One region of the Erwinia sp. 009765445 genome, then DNA from elsewhere that is predicted to be linked to it. Evidence: predicted binding sites of a transcription regulator. Region 1 holds the regulator's gene; the other holds the start of a gene.
The links. The regulator LexA, encoded in region 1, represses DNA repair genes until DNA is damaged. The targets are predictions, from matches to a motif close to TNCTGTATGTACATACAGNA.
Positions count from the first base shown of each region.

Region 2: the regulator LexA is predicted to act here: its motif matches at 4,406-4,425, upstream of mutH (DNA mismatch repair endonuclease MutH).

Region 1 covers NZ_JBYUWC010000025.1:35,934-43,025, forward strand. The annotation lists gene plsB (glycerol-3-phosphate 1-O-acyltransferase PlsB) at 1-2,129, opposite strand, end outside; gene AC3Y5R_RS21845 (diacylglycerol kinase) at 2,258-2,626, shown strand; gene lexA (transcriptional repressor LexA) at 2,735-3,343, shown strand; gene dinF (MATE family efflux transporter DinF) at 3,356-4,678, shown strand; gene AC3Y5R_RS21860 (CsbD family protein) at 4,920-5,129, shown strand; gene zur (zinc uptake transcriptional repressor Zur) at 5,265-5,780, opposite strand; gene AC3Y5R_RS21870 (conjugal transfer protein TraF) at 6,256-7,092, shown strand, end outside.
Region 2 covers NZ_JBYUWC010000004.1:217,994-225,085, reverse strand. The annotation lists gene thyA (thymidylate synthase) at 1-122, opposite strand, end outside; gene lgt (prolipoprotein diacylglyceryl transferase) at 119-1,000, opposite strand; gene ptsP (phosphoenolpyruvate--protein phosphotransferase) at 1,189-3,435, opposite strand; gene rppH (RNA pyrophosphohydrolase) at 3,448-3,972, opposite strand; gene mutH (DNA mismatch repair endonuclease MutH) at 4,660-5,346, shown strand; gene AC3Y5R_RS05800 (TerC family protein) at 5,457-6,170, shown strand; gene AC3Y5R_RS05795 (YgdI/YgdR family lipoprotein) at 6,334-6,549, shown strand; gene AC3Y5R_RS05790 (NADP(H)-dependent aldo-keto reductase) at 6,744-7,092, shown strand, end outside.

The DNA of each region.
Region 1 (7,092 bases):
CGCTGCAGCGTCTCACGCACGCCAGCAGCCAGCAGTTGCAGAGTATGGAAACGGGCAGGGCTGAGGCGTAACTTCTGCTCATCAGCGGTCAGCAGACCCTGACGGGCCATTTCGCTGACCAGCGCGTCCAGCACGGTCGGCAGGTTCTCTTTATCCCAGCGCAGGAACAGCTCGGTTTTCAGCATTAGATAGATCACGCTGACCTGGCGCAGCAGCTCGGCACGTGTCAGTTCCCGATGCTGCATCAGGATTACCGCAATCACCGACGGCATCACCAGCATATGGTGAATGTTGTTACGGTAATAGGTCATCAACACCGCTTGTTCACGCGGCAGAACGATGATTTCTCCGATATTATCCTGCTCAATCTCGAACTTGTTCATGCCCAGCGCATGATCCAACAGCGCTTCTGGCGTCATATCCGGCACGGTGGAGTCCGGCGAATATGGCACGTTGCGCATCAGCTGCGTGTAACATTCCAGCTGTTCGGTCAACTGCTCACGGGTCAGTGAACGCTGACGTGAAGCCAGCAGGGCGGTTACGCACAGGTTCATGGCGTTAGCTGCACCGGCGTTGTTGATACGCACCATCACGCGCTGAGCAATATCGTTCACCGCAGGCGTCAGCCATGCCGGGCGCTGTGCCTCGATAGGGTCGATAGAGTCACGCCATTCCGGCACGTGCTTGTTCAGGTAGTTAACCAGCGGCAGCGGTTCACCAAAGTTAACGTAGCCCTGGCCCAGGTTACGCAGCTTGCGCAACCCGTTGACCATCTGCATAAAGCCTTCTTTCTCTTTAGTCGCACCGCGCAGCTCTTTGGCGTAAGTTCCCACCTCCATCACGTGCTCGTAACCGATATAGATCGGCACCAGCGTGATAGGACGGTTGCCGCCACGGAGCATAGCCTGGATGGTCATTGACAGCGTGCCGGTTTTCGGATCCAGCAAACGACCGGTACGGGAGCGGCCGCCTTCCACAAAGTATTCCACCGAATAGCCACGGGTAAACAACTCACCCAGGTATTCACGGAACACGGTGGAATAGAGCTTGTTGCCCTTAAAGGTACGACGGATAAAGAACGCGCCCAGACGGCGGAAAATCGGGCCTGCTGGCCAGAAGTTCAGGTTGATACCGGCGGCGATATGCGGCGGCACCAGCCCCTGGTGATAAAGCACGTAGGAGAGAAGCAGATAGTCCATGTGGCTGCGGTGGCAGGGCACGTAGACGATTTCATGGCCGTCCTGTGCCAGCTGACGCACGCGCTCGCCGCCATTCACATTAATCCCCTGATACAGCTTGCTCCACGTCCAGCCCATCACGCGGTCGGTCAGGCGGATCGCTTCATAGGAGAAGTCTGCGGCAATCTCTTCCATCAGCTCGACGGCGTTCTGCTGAGCTTTTTCATGGGAAATTTTCTTGCTGCGCGCCTCATCTTCTACCGCCTTGGCGATAGCTTTGGACTGCAGCAGCTTATTGAACAGATCCTGACGCACCGGCAGACGAGGGCCAATTGCGGCCAGACGCTGGCGGGCAAAGTGCATTCTGGCCACTCTTGCCAGCTTCTGGGCAATGGTTTTGTCCGTACCGTGTTCAGTAGCCATGCGGCGCAGCGAAACAATCGGCGAAAAACGCACGAAGCTGTCGCGGCCCAGCCACAGTACGGCGAAGAACTTCTGCACACCGTTCAGCACCCGCAGATGAGGCTGATCGTCGCCCTGCACTTCACGGCCTGGTGCGCGGCCAAACATCACCGATACCGGCACCATTTGCACATCAAGCAGCGGGTTACTGCGGTGCAGATCCAGATACTCGTGAAACAGCTTTACTGATTCCACGTTCGGCATGAAATAGGGGAACACGCGGGGGCCATCATGGATAAATACATGGCGTGGCAGTACGGTACCGTCAATTTCCAGCGGATCGAGAGGATCGGGGAGATCCTGTTTGCGACACTGTTCTCGCAGCGCCAGAAGATCGGCCTTTGAATCGTACGGCAGCACATACATAATAGGGCGCGATGTATCGAGCCCCAGCTCAGCGACCGGCTCGGCAGGAATCGCTTTACTTTTTACCAGGAGTTTAACCGGTAAATTCAATAAGTTATAATATAAATTACGCCAACCTGACATAGACAACATGAAGCCTCTTGTTAGCAAAGCGCGGCAAGCATACCAGAAAGCGCTTGCGAGATCTGTGGTGTTGCAAAATGTGCGCCACTCACACATTGACGTTAAAGATCACAAAGGGTTCCCTCATTATGGCAAATAACGTCACCGGATTGACCCGAATCATAAAAGCCGCAGGCTACTCATGGAAAGGCCTGCGTGCCGCCTGGCACAACGAAGCGGCCTTCCGCCAGGAAGCGATTGCGGTGATTGTCGCGATTGTGGTGGCCTGTTGGCTGGATGTGGATGCGATCACGCGCGTGCTGCTGATTGGCTCTGTGGTGCTGGTGATCATCATTGAGATCATCAACAGCGCGATTGAAGCGGTAGTCGATCGTATCGGCAGCGATTTTCATCCTTTATCTGGCCGGGCGAAGGATATGGGGTCCGCCGCCGTGCTGCTGGCTATTTTGCTGGCGCTATTTACCTGGATAACGCTCCTGTTTGCGCATCTGGGCTAAGGTTTGCTCAATCTGACGGGTTCAGTGTTTTTTCTCCATGTTTAGGTTTTCATCGCGTAAATACCTGTATATACTCACAGTCGACTGTATAAACAACCAGGGGGCGGGATGAAAGCATTAACGGCAAGGCAGCAACAGGTTTATGAGCTGATACGCGACCATATTAACCAGACCGGCATGCCGCCAACGCGGGCGGAAATCGCTACGCAGCTTGGCTTCCGTTCCCCCAATGCGGCTGAAGAACACCTTAAAGCACTGGCGCGTAAAGGGGTGATTGAGATCGTTTCCGGCGCATCACGCGGAATCCGTCTGATGATAGAAGAAGTGGAAGGCCTGCCGCTGATTGGCCGCGTCGCCGCCGGTGAGCCGCTGCTGGCCGAGCAGCATATCGAAGGCCACTATCAGGTTGACCCTGGCCTGTTCAAACCCAGTGCGGATTTCCTGCTGCGCGTCAGCGGTATGTCGATGAAAGATATCGGCATTATGGATGGTGACCTGCTGGCCGTGCATAAAACCCAGGACGTGCGTAATGGCCAGGTTGTGGTGGCACGTATTGATGATGAAGTGACCGTGAAGCGCCTGAAGAAGCAGGGCAATGTGGTGCAGCTGCTGCCAGAAAACAGCGAATTCCAGCCGATTGTGGTCGATCTTCGTCAGCAGACGCTGTCGATTGAAGGATTGGCTGTGGGTGTGATCCGCAACGGTAACTGGTTGTAATCCCTATTTATCGTGCGATTTCTGACCTCTTCAGATAAACACCTCTGGCGGCTCGCGCTGCCGATGATCCTGTCGAACGTCAGCGTTCCGCTGTTGGGGCTGGTCGATACCGCCGTCATTGGTCATCTCGACAGCCCCAGCTATCTTGGCGGCGTGGCGGTGGGGACCACCGCAACCAGCTTTCTGTTTATGCTGCTGCTGTTTCTGCGCATGAGTACCACCGGGCTGACCGCACAGGCCTTTGGCGCAGGCGACAAACCCGCGCTGGCAAGGGCCCTGATGCAGCCCCTGCTGATTGCGCTGCTGGCCGGGCTGGCCTTTATCCTGCTGAAATCCCCTCTGAACCATCTTGCGCTGTCGATAGTCGGTGGCGACCCTGCGGTGTTACATCAGGCCGCGTTGTTTATGAATATTCGCTGGCTGAGTGCCCCGGCCACGCTGGCAAATCTGGTGTTGCTGGGCTGGCTGCTTGGCGTGCAGTACGCCCGGGCCCCGGTGATCCTGCTGGTGGTCGGCAACCTGGTGAATATCGTGCTGGACCTGTGGCTGGTGATCGGTCTGAAGTGGGGCGTTGAAGGTGCCGCTGCGGCCACCGCCATTGCCGAATATGTCACGCTGATTATCGGGCTGTTGATGGTCTGGCGGGTGATGAAGCTGCGTGGCATTTCCCTGGCGATGCTGAAAACGGCGTGGCAGGGGAACATTGCCAGGCTGCTGCGTCTGAACCGCGATATTATGCTGCGCTCGCTGCTGCTGCAGTTGTGCTTTGTTTCGTTGACCATCTTTGGCGCACGCCTTGGCGCTGAGGTGGTGGCGGTGAATGCCGTTCTGATGATGTTCCTGACCTTTACTGCCTATGCGCTGGATGGCTTTGCCTACGCGGTGGAAGCCTGCTCGGGTGAAGCATACGGAGCGCGGGATGGCAGCAAGCTACTGTCGATTTGGCGCGCAGCGTGCCGACAAGCCGGGGTGGTTGCGCTGCTGTTTTCGCTGTTCTATGCCTTTTCCGGGCCCTGTATTATTGAGTTACTCACCTCACTGCCTGAACTGCGGCAGCAGGCGGACGCTTACCTGTTCTGGCAGATAGTTCTGCCTGTCTGCGGCGTGTGGTGTTATCTGCTGGATGGGATGTTCATTGGTGCCACTCGTGCCAGCGAGATGCGCAACGGCATGGTGATTGCAGCACTGGGCTACGGGCTGACGCTGTTTACCGTGCCATTGCTGGGCAATCATGGCTTGTGGCTGGCTGTGACGGTGTTCCTGCTGTTGCGTGGCGTGACCCTCTGGTTTATCTGGCGACGCCACTGGCAGAACAGCAGCTGGTTCGCTGATTGACATATTTAGTTACTTAAGTTTGCCGCTTCGTTAGTTCATGATCTCCCTGACTTTTCGCTATCTCTTATCTCTTTTCTGTTCCTTTTTCGGGCCAGAAATTCGCCATGACAGGCAAAACCTCCATTATATACTATTATTATCTGTGAGTTCAGCTGTTAAGTAGCGACTTATATTGCTGTTGTAGCTTTTGCTGAGACGATTCCACTAAAACTGTTAGCACCTAAGGTCGAGGAGTGACAAGATGAATAAAGACGAAGCCGGCGGTAACTGGAAGCAGTTAAAAGGTAAAGTGAAAGAAAAATGGGGCAAGCTGACTGATGACGATATGACCGTCGCTGAAGGCAAACGAGATCAGCTTGTTGGTAAAATTCAGGAGCGTTATGGCTATGCGAAAGACCAGGCTGAGAAAGAAGTCAGCGACTGGGAAAGCCAAAATAACCACCGCTTCTGACCTGTTCTCTGATATGAAGTAAGTGTTTCAGGACGATGCTCCTACTCTGGCACACGGAAAGTGCCACTTACCTTTCCAGTCCTTATTTCCCCCCGAAAATTCCTCTCCAGAGTCAATCAGTCACTCTATTTATGTTTAACGCCCGCGCTTTTTCGTGTTGACGGTATGGTCATGCTGGCACGCATCCTGATGTGTACAGGCTTCCACTTCCACACACTCGCGACACAATCCATGCGCTTCGATAACGCTATTGGTCAGGGCAAAGCCTGAAGACAGGGCCAGCGATTTTAAGATTTTTTCAACGCCATCAGCATGCTTTTCCGCCACGGCACCACAGCGATCGCAGATTAACATCGCCGACGTGTGCGAAGGCTCTTCGAAATGGTGGCAGACCACATAGCTGTTGGTTGACTCGACACGATGCACAAAACCCTGTTCGAGCAGGAAATCCAGCGCACGGTAAATAGTTGGCGGTTTTGCCTGTGGCTCAGTGGCCCGCAGCAGGTCAAGCAGGTCATAGGCGCTGATGGCACCATGGTGCTGGCTCATCAGACGCAGCACTTCCAGACGCTGCGGCGTAAGCCGGACATTGCGCTGCTGACAGAGCGCCTCAGCCTGCGACAGGATTTTTTCAGCACTGCTTACGTTCATAACTTTCCCCGGGGCCAGATCAGATTGTTATGTTATCACGCCCGCTGCAAAACGCCGAATCCCGCCCCATCGCGCCTTTTGACCAGATTAATCAGGCTTAACCGGCTGAATGCGCTCTGAAAATAACTGGTATTTGCATTAAGCGTTAATTGTGAAGTGATATTAAACTTTTTCACTCTGTTAGTTGTGCCATAAAATTTCAATAAAACTCTATTAATGTTAGTTGCAGCCTGAAATGTTACTGACTACCTTGATAAGGGGGTTTAAGACAGTTCTGTACAGAAAAAACCGAGATAACAGGCTTATACATTAGTCTGATAACAGATAAACAAATTAGCAATGAGCAGAAAAGCCCCTGCATTGTCCCTTAATTCACAGCAATGAATTGCCGTCTGTATGTTCATTATGCAGTCAGATGCAGTGTGCACGCTTTTGATAAGCGCTTTCTCCTCTTTCTGGATGGGTTTAAGGTAAAATGGCATATAAATTCAGCAAGTTAAGCAGGTTTTCCCTGCCTGTTTTGTTCCCCGCCTTATTTCTTGCTCCGCTCAGCGCGCTGGCTGCAGGCAATTATTATGATGCACGCAACGACGCAATGGGTGGGACAGGGGTTGCCTCTTCAACCTACGGCACTGCGGTGCTGGCTAACCCGGCGCTGATGACCAAAGCGAAACCCGATGACGATGTCAGCATTATTTTGCCAGCGGTGGGCGTGCAGATGACGGATAAAAACAAGCTGATCGACAAGGTCGATGACCTGACCGACAGCGTGGATCGTTATCAGGACATTGCCAACAGTTCATCGTTTAGCTTTGCTGATTATCCAAAAATTCAGTCTGCGGCAGGCGATCTGGCCGGTCAGCTGCGCGGCATCAAAGGTAACCAGGCATCCGGCACGGCGGGCGCAGCCTTTGCCGTCACGGTCCCGAACGCAGTTCTGCCCTTTGCCTTCGTGACTAAAGCCTACGGCACGGCGCACGTCACGGCGGACGTGACCCAGAGTGATATCGATTATCTGCAGGGCGTGGCGGACGGCACCGTCTTCCCACTGCCTGGCGACCAGAATAAGCTGACCTCAGCGGGCCTTGGCCGTGGTGCAATTGTCTATGACTACGGCATTGCCATCGCGCATGAGTTCAACATCGGCGGTCATCCGGTTTCATTCGGCGTGACCCCGAAGCTGCAGAAAGCCTACCTGTATAACTACAGCGCGTCGGTTTATAACTACGACAAATCAGACTTTACCAAGGGGCGCTATAAAAACAGCGACAGCGGCTTCAACATCGATGCCGGTGCAGCAACCGATTTGGGC
Region 2 (7,092 bases), on a different contig from region 1:
CCTTCCTGCAGGTTGAAACGCATCTGATGACCAAAAATCGACAGCGTGCCGGTACCGGTGCGATCGTTTTTCGGCGTGCCCTCAGCGAGCACTTTCTGCATTAAATCCAGATACTGTTTCATTTTTCCTCACGAAGTTGCTGAGCGCCGCGACGGCGATAGGCCCAGATCATCATCACAATACCGGCGAAAATCATCGGTGTGGAGAGGATCTGCCCCATGCTGATACTGTTGTCAAACAGGCCAAGCTGAGCGTCCGGCTGGCGGAAGAATTCCACAATAAAGCGGAACGCGCCGTAGCCGATCAGGAACAAGCCGGAGACGGCACCCATCGGGCGGTTTTTACGGATAAAGAGATTCAGGATGATAAACAGCACCACGCCTTCCAGCAGCAGCTCATAGACCTGCGAAGGGTGGCGCGGCAGCACGCCGTAGATAGACAGCAACGTCTGCCATTCAGGATGCGTTGCCGCCAGCGCGACGTCTTCGCTGCGGGAGCCGGGGAACAGCATTGCCCAGGGCAGATCCGGTGCCACGCGGCCCCACAGCTCGCCGTTGATAAAGTTACCCAGACGGCCGGCACCCAGACCAAATGGGATCAGCGGTGCGATAAAATCAGAAACCTGGAAGAAGTTACGTTTGGTGCGGCGGGCGAACCACAGCATCACGCAGATAACCCCAATCAGACCGCCGTGGAACGACATGCCGCCATCCCAGACTTTGAACAGATATAGCGGGTTATCGAGGAACAGCGGCAGGTTATAAAACAGCACATAACCAATACGGCCGCCAAGGAAGACCCCGAGAAAGCCTGCATACAGCAGGTTTTCCACTTCTTCTTTTTTCCAGCCGCTGCCAGGCTTGTTGGCACGGCGCACCGCCAGCCACATGGCGAAAATAAAGCCTACCAGATACATCAAGCCGTACCAGTGCAGGGAGATCGGTCCGACGGAGAAAATCACCGGATCAAATTGGGGGAAAGCCAGATAGCCGTTAGTCATCTTTCACCATTTATAGAGTCTGTCCTGACCGGCAGGCGACGGAATTTATTAACCAGTGCGCGCACGACGCTGCATTAAGGCGCGCATCATAGCACAGCGCGAATTGCAGCGGCCCGGCGGAACTGTAAACTTTATTAAGCTACGGAGATCCCGGGTCAGATTATGTCGGGATTGCGCCGGGGGAAACTTTAGCGTCCACCCCGGATCAGGCCACCCAGCCCGCGACGTTCCATAAAGGCAGCCACCTGATGGCGGACCTCGGTCGCCAGCTGCGCCCGCAGACCAGATTCAGCCAGCTTGCGTGCCTCTTGATAGTCGAGATGGTGCAGCAGGTACTTGACCCGCGCCACGTTACGACCGTTCATGCTCAGATGGTGGTAGCCCAGACCGATCAGTAGCGCAACGCAGGCCGGGTCCCCGGCCATTTCGCCACACAGGCAGAGTTCTATTCCGGCCAGCTTCGCCTCTTCCGCAATGGTTTTCAGCGCTCTGAGCATTGCCGGGTGCAGGCTGTCGTACAGGTTAGCCACACGGGTATTGTTGCGGTCAACCGCCAGCAAATACTGCGTCAGATCGTTAGTGCCTACCGAGATAAAATCGACCCGATTGGCCAGATGACCGATCATAAAGATCATCGACGGCACTTCAATCATCACCCCGATACGCGGTTTCGGGATCGTATAGCCCAGCATTTCCTCCACTTCCAGCGCGGCGCGGTCGATCAGCCGGATCGCTTCATCGATTTCGTCAATGCTGGTGATCATCGGCAGCAGAATACTGAGGTTGTCGCTGGCAACGTTAGCGCGCAGCATCGCCCTCACCTGCACCAGGAAGATCTCCGGCTGATCGAGCGTCAGGCGGATGCCTCGCCAGCCAAGACACGGGTTCTCTTCACTGATTGGCATATACGGCAGCTGCTTGTCGGCCCCGATATCCAGCGTGCGCAGGGTGACCGGTTTTTCCAGGAACAGTTGCAACATGCCCTGGTACTGTGCTACCTGCTCTTCTTCAGAAGGGAAGCCGTTTTGCAGCATAAACGGGATTTCGGTGCGGTAGAGGCCCACGCCATCCACCCAGCTCCCCAGCGCTTTTTCGTGTTCGGCACTCAGGCCTGCATTGAGCATAACCTTGACGGGTTCGCCGCTTTTCAACGCGGCCGGGCACTCGACCACGTCCTCAGCCAGCTTGCTCAGTTCGTTTTCTTCGCTGATCAGCCGCTGATATTCCAGCACCAGCACCGGCTCAGGATCGACCAGCAGCTCACCGCGATAACCATCGACAATCAGCAGCCTGCCGTTCAGCAGTTCGGGCTGAATATCCGCGCCCATCACCGTCGGGATCCCCATCGCCCGAACCATGATCGCCGCGTGGGAGTTAGATGCGCCATCCCTGACCACCACACCCGCCAGACGATCGTGCGGCAACTCGGCAAGGGTTGTAGCCGTCAGCTCATCGGCCACCAGCACAAACCGCTCGGGCCAGGTATTGGTGCCCTGCATGGTGTCATCAAGGTGGAACAGCAGACGCTGGCCAAGCACGCGCAAATCGCCAGAACGCTCACGCAGGTAACTGTCCTGCAGGCTGGCAAACTGGGCGGCAAATTTTTCGATCACCTTTTTAACCGCCCACTCGGCTACCGATCCTTTGTCGATCTCGGCATAGAGATCTTTTTTCAGGCGGTTATCGCTCAGCAGGTGGGAATAAAGATCGAAGATTGCCGCGCTCTCTTTGTTGACGCTGGCAGTGAAACGCTTGCTGTAGCGGCGGAACTCGCCAGAGGCTTCATCCATAGCCAGAGAGAGCCTCTCCCGCTCACGCGCCGTATCCAGCGTTGAAGCTGCGAAAACGTTGTCCAGCGAAGGCTGGGTGGTGTCGACCCACCCTGCGGCAACAGCAACGCCCGGAGCAGCCGCCAGCGCGCGAACGCGGGTCTGCCGGTACTGGCCAAACAGGGCATTAAGCTGTGACTGGGATAGGATTGTCGCCATCTGGGTGGCGAGCGTGACAAGAAACGACTCTTCGCTTTCGTCAAACTGGCGGTGTTCACGCTGCTGCACTACCAGCACGCCAAGCAGCTGGCGACGGCTGATGATCGGCACGCCCAGGAACGAACGGAAGCGCTCTTCTTTGACCGAAGGAACGTATTTAAAACTGGGGTGACTCTGCGCATCTGCCAGGTTGATTGGCTCAGCCAGCCGTCCCACCAGCCCGACGATCCCTTCGTCGAAGGCCAGCGCGACGGTACGGCCACGCGGCTTTTTCAGTCCGCGGGTCGCCATCAGGTAATAGCAGCGGCGATCGTGGTCGGCGAGATAAACCGAACAGACTTCGGTTTCCATCGCCAGGCAGATCTCGTTGACCAGGATATCGAGCGCCTCGGTCAGCCTGGGTGCCCCGGCCACTTTTTCAACTATTTCGCGCAGCTGTGTGAGCATAATCTACGTGGCTTAACCTCTCTTCCGTCGGTAGAGCGCATTTCGTTGTACGGCATTCTCCTGCAGCGGCATTACCACGCCGGCAAACTCCTTCATCACCCGACGATAAACGTCGCGCTTGAAGGACACCACCTGGCGTACCGGATACCAGAAGCTGACCCAGCGCCAGCCGTCAAATTCCGGCGTACTGCTGGTTTGCATGTTGATATCCGCGTCATTGCACAATAATTGCAGAAGAAACCACTTCTGTTTCTGGCCGATACAGACCGGCTTTGTGTCCCAACGCACCAAACGTTTTGGCAACTTGTAGCGTAACCAGTTGCGGGTAGAGGCAAGAATACGCACATCCTTGCGGTGCAAACCGACTTCCTCGAAAAGTTCTCGATACATCGCCTGTTCCGCTGTCTCCCCGGGATTAATTCCCCCCTGAGGAAACTGCCAAGAGTGCTGGCCATATCTTCTGGCCCACAACACTTGTCCCTGCCTGTTACAAATTACGATACCAACATTCGGGCGGTAGCCATCATCATCGATCACTGGACTACCTCAAACTAAAACTCGGATGTTCTGATTGTTTCATACTCCTTAGAGGTGGTAAACCACTGGTTTTCGCCGTCAGCACCCGGCAGATGCGGGATAACTCACAGAGTTGAGCAAAGTTATAAACAGAAATCGCCGTTTCAGGGCGATCTTATTCACCTTTTCTGTGGATAGCTTTGTGCAGAACTCTGTTAACCCATGGGGAAAACTTTCTGAACACTGGCAGAACCTGATCTGAGCCTGGCGGTTAACCCTCTGTGGAAACTAGGATTTATCCGGATACCCCCTCCTTACCAACCCTTTTCATCCCTCTGTCACACTCATACCATTCCGCACTGGTGAAAGATCGAACACCGGGGTTTTTATCCACAGGCTATGCCATTAAGATGTACAAAAAAGCGTTTAAAATGGATAAAACCCCCTACGTCAAGGCTGTAAATCGAAACAGTATTATCATAAAAGCCGAGTTATCCCATTTTTCTGTGGATAACAGGGTGTAAGATCCTGTTCATTGCCAGTGACAACTCTGGCATAACCTTAAGCTGGCCTGGGAAAAACTCCCGATCCAGGAATAAAAAAACATGATTTATCATGCTATTATTTCACTTTTACACAATCTCCTGTGCCAGAGCAGGGAAAGCAAAAAAGAGTGGTGTTTTTTTGAACGGCAACAGAGAGTTATTCATGACCCAACCCTTTATCCCGATCCTTCCGCCGGAAAATGAAGCGCAGCTGCTGGAGCGTGCGCGACTACTGTCTGGCTACACGCTGGGCGAACTGGCGCTGCGAGCGAATATTGCCATCCCCCGCGACCTGCGTCGGGATAAAGGTTGGGTGGGAATGTTGCTTGAACGTTATTTGGGTGCCAGCGCGGGCAGCAAGCCGGAGCAGGATTTCGCCGAGATCGGCGTGGAGCTGAAAACCATTCCTGTAGATTCACTGGGCCGACCGCTGGAGACCACATTTGTCTGCGTGGCTCCCCTCACTGGCAATACGGGCGTAGTGTGGCAGACCAGCCACGTTCGCCATAAGCTGGCTCGTGTACTCTGGGTTCCGGTTGAAGGCGATCGTGCCATTCCGCTGGCTGACCGTCGGATCGGGGCTCCACTGCTGTGGAGCCCCGATCAACAGGAAGAGGCGCAGCTCAGACAGGACTGGGAAGAGCTGATGGATATGATTGTGCTGGGCCAGGTAGAACGGATTACTGCCCGTCATGGTGAAGTACTGCAGATCCGCCCGAAAGCGGCCAACAGTAAGGCGCTGACCGAGGGTATCGGGGAAAACGGTCAGCCGATCATGACGTTGCCTCGCGGGTTCTATCTAAAGAAAACTTTTACTGCTCCCCTGCTGGTTCGCCATTTTCTGCTGTAACCCTCAGAACCAGATAAATGCCCGCTATTTACCAGGATCATGGCTATAGCTTCTGCTGGGCGGGTTGAGTATCCTCTTCGTTTACTTCTCGTTTAGGATGTGATGCTTATATGTTTGAATGGATTGCCGATCCGAATGCCTGGCTGGCGCTGGGTACGCTGACGATTCTGGAAATCGTCCTCGGTATTGATAACATTATTTTCCTGTCTCTGGTGGTGGTGAAGTTGCCAAAACAGCAGCAGAATGCCGCACGCCGTCTGGGCCTGGCCGGTGCGATGATGATGCGTCTGGGTTTGCTGGCCTCGATTGCCTGGGTGATCCGCCTCACCCATCCCCTGTTCACACTGATGGATCACAGCTTCTCCGCCCGGGATCTTATCCTGCTTTTTGGTGGCCTGTTCCTGCTGTGGAAATCAAGCCAGGAGATCCACGAAACGATCGAAGGGAGCGAAGAAGAGCATACGACCAACGTTAACTCCTTTGCCGGTGCCATCGTGCAGATTATGCTGCTGGATATTATTTTTAGCCTTGATTCAGTGATAACCGCAGTGGGCCTTTCTGACCATCTGATTATTATGATGGCTGCAGTGGTGATTGCGGTAATGGTGATGATGTTTGCCGCCCGCAGCATTGGCGAATTTGTTGAACGCCATCCTTCGGTAAAAATGCTGGCGCTGGCCTTCCTTATTCTGGTTGGTTTTACCCTGATTCTGGAAAGCTTCAATATTCACGTTCCGAAAGGCTATATCTATTTCGCCATGTTCTTCTCAATGGCTGTTGAGTGCCTGAATTTACTCAGAAATAAAAAGAATCATACCGGATAAATACTGGCCGGGGTCCCGGCCAGCCTGTCATCCTGTAATATCACTTTACGAAAAAAGTCAATGACACTCCGTGCTTGCTGCACATTTTCGGAGTGTTACGATAGCCTCATTGTGCTATAGAGCGTAATAATGTTAGACAGATGACAGGCTAAGGGAGCTAAGTATGAAGTGGATGTTTGGCGCGGTTGCGCTGGTGCTGGCAACGCTGGTCAGCGGCTGCAGCAGTGATTACGTGATGGCAACAAAAGACGGCAAGATGATCATGACCCAGGGCAAACCGGAAATTGATAAAGAGACCGGGCTGGTGAAATATACCGATAATGCCGGTCATGAATTACAAATTAACGGCGACGATGTTTCCTCGATTGTCGAACGCTAACGCAAATTTCTGCCACCTGTTGCCGTAAAACGGGTGGCCTCAACGCATTTCCCGATAAATCCCCTCTTCCCCCTGTTGCACACGACGGTTATAGTCAAATGCCGGACCTGGCTGCACGCCGTTAAGCGCTACCTGAGCGTGAAGTTCGCTGCCAGGTTCCAGACCTTTTAATAATGAAAAAAGGAAGCCGGCAAATGCACTATCATCGTATCCCCCACAGCACTCTTGAAGTCAGCAGCCTGGGGTTGGGCACCATGACGTTTGGTGAGCAAAACAGTGAAGCCGACGCCCATGCTCAGTTAGATTTAGCGCTCAGCGCTGGTATCAACCTTATTGACACCGCCGAAATGTATCCGGTGCCTCCGCGCCCGGAAACCCAGGGTTTAACCGAAAAGTACATTGGCAGCTGGCTGAAAGCCCGCGGCAACCGCGAAAAAATCATTCTCGCCTCAAAAGTGGCCGGTCCAGTCCGTGGCGCAGATGCCTCAATCCGTCCGGGTCAGGCTCTCGATCGTAAAAATATCCGCGAAGCGCTGGATGCCA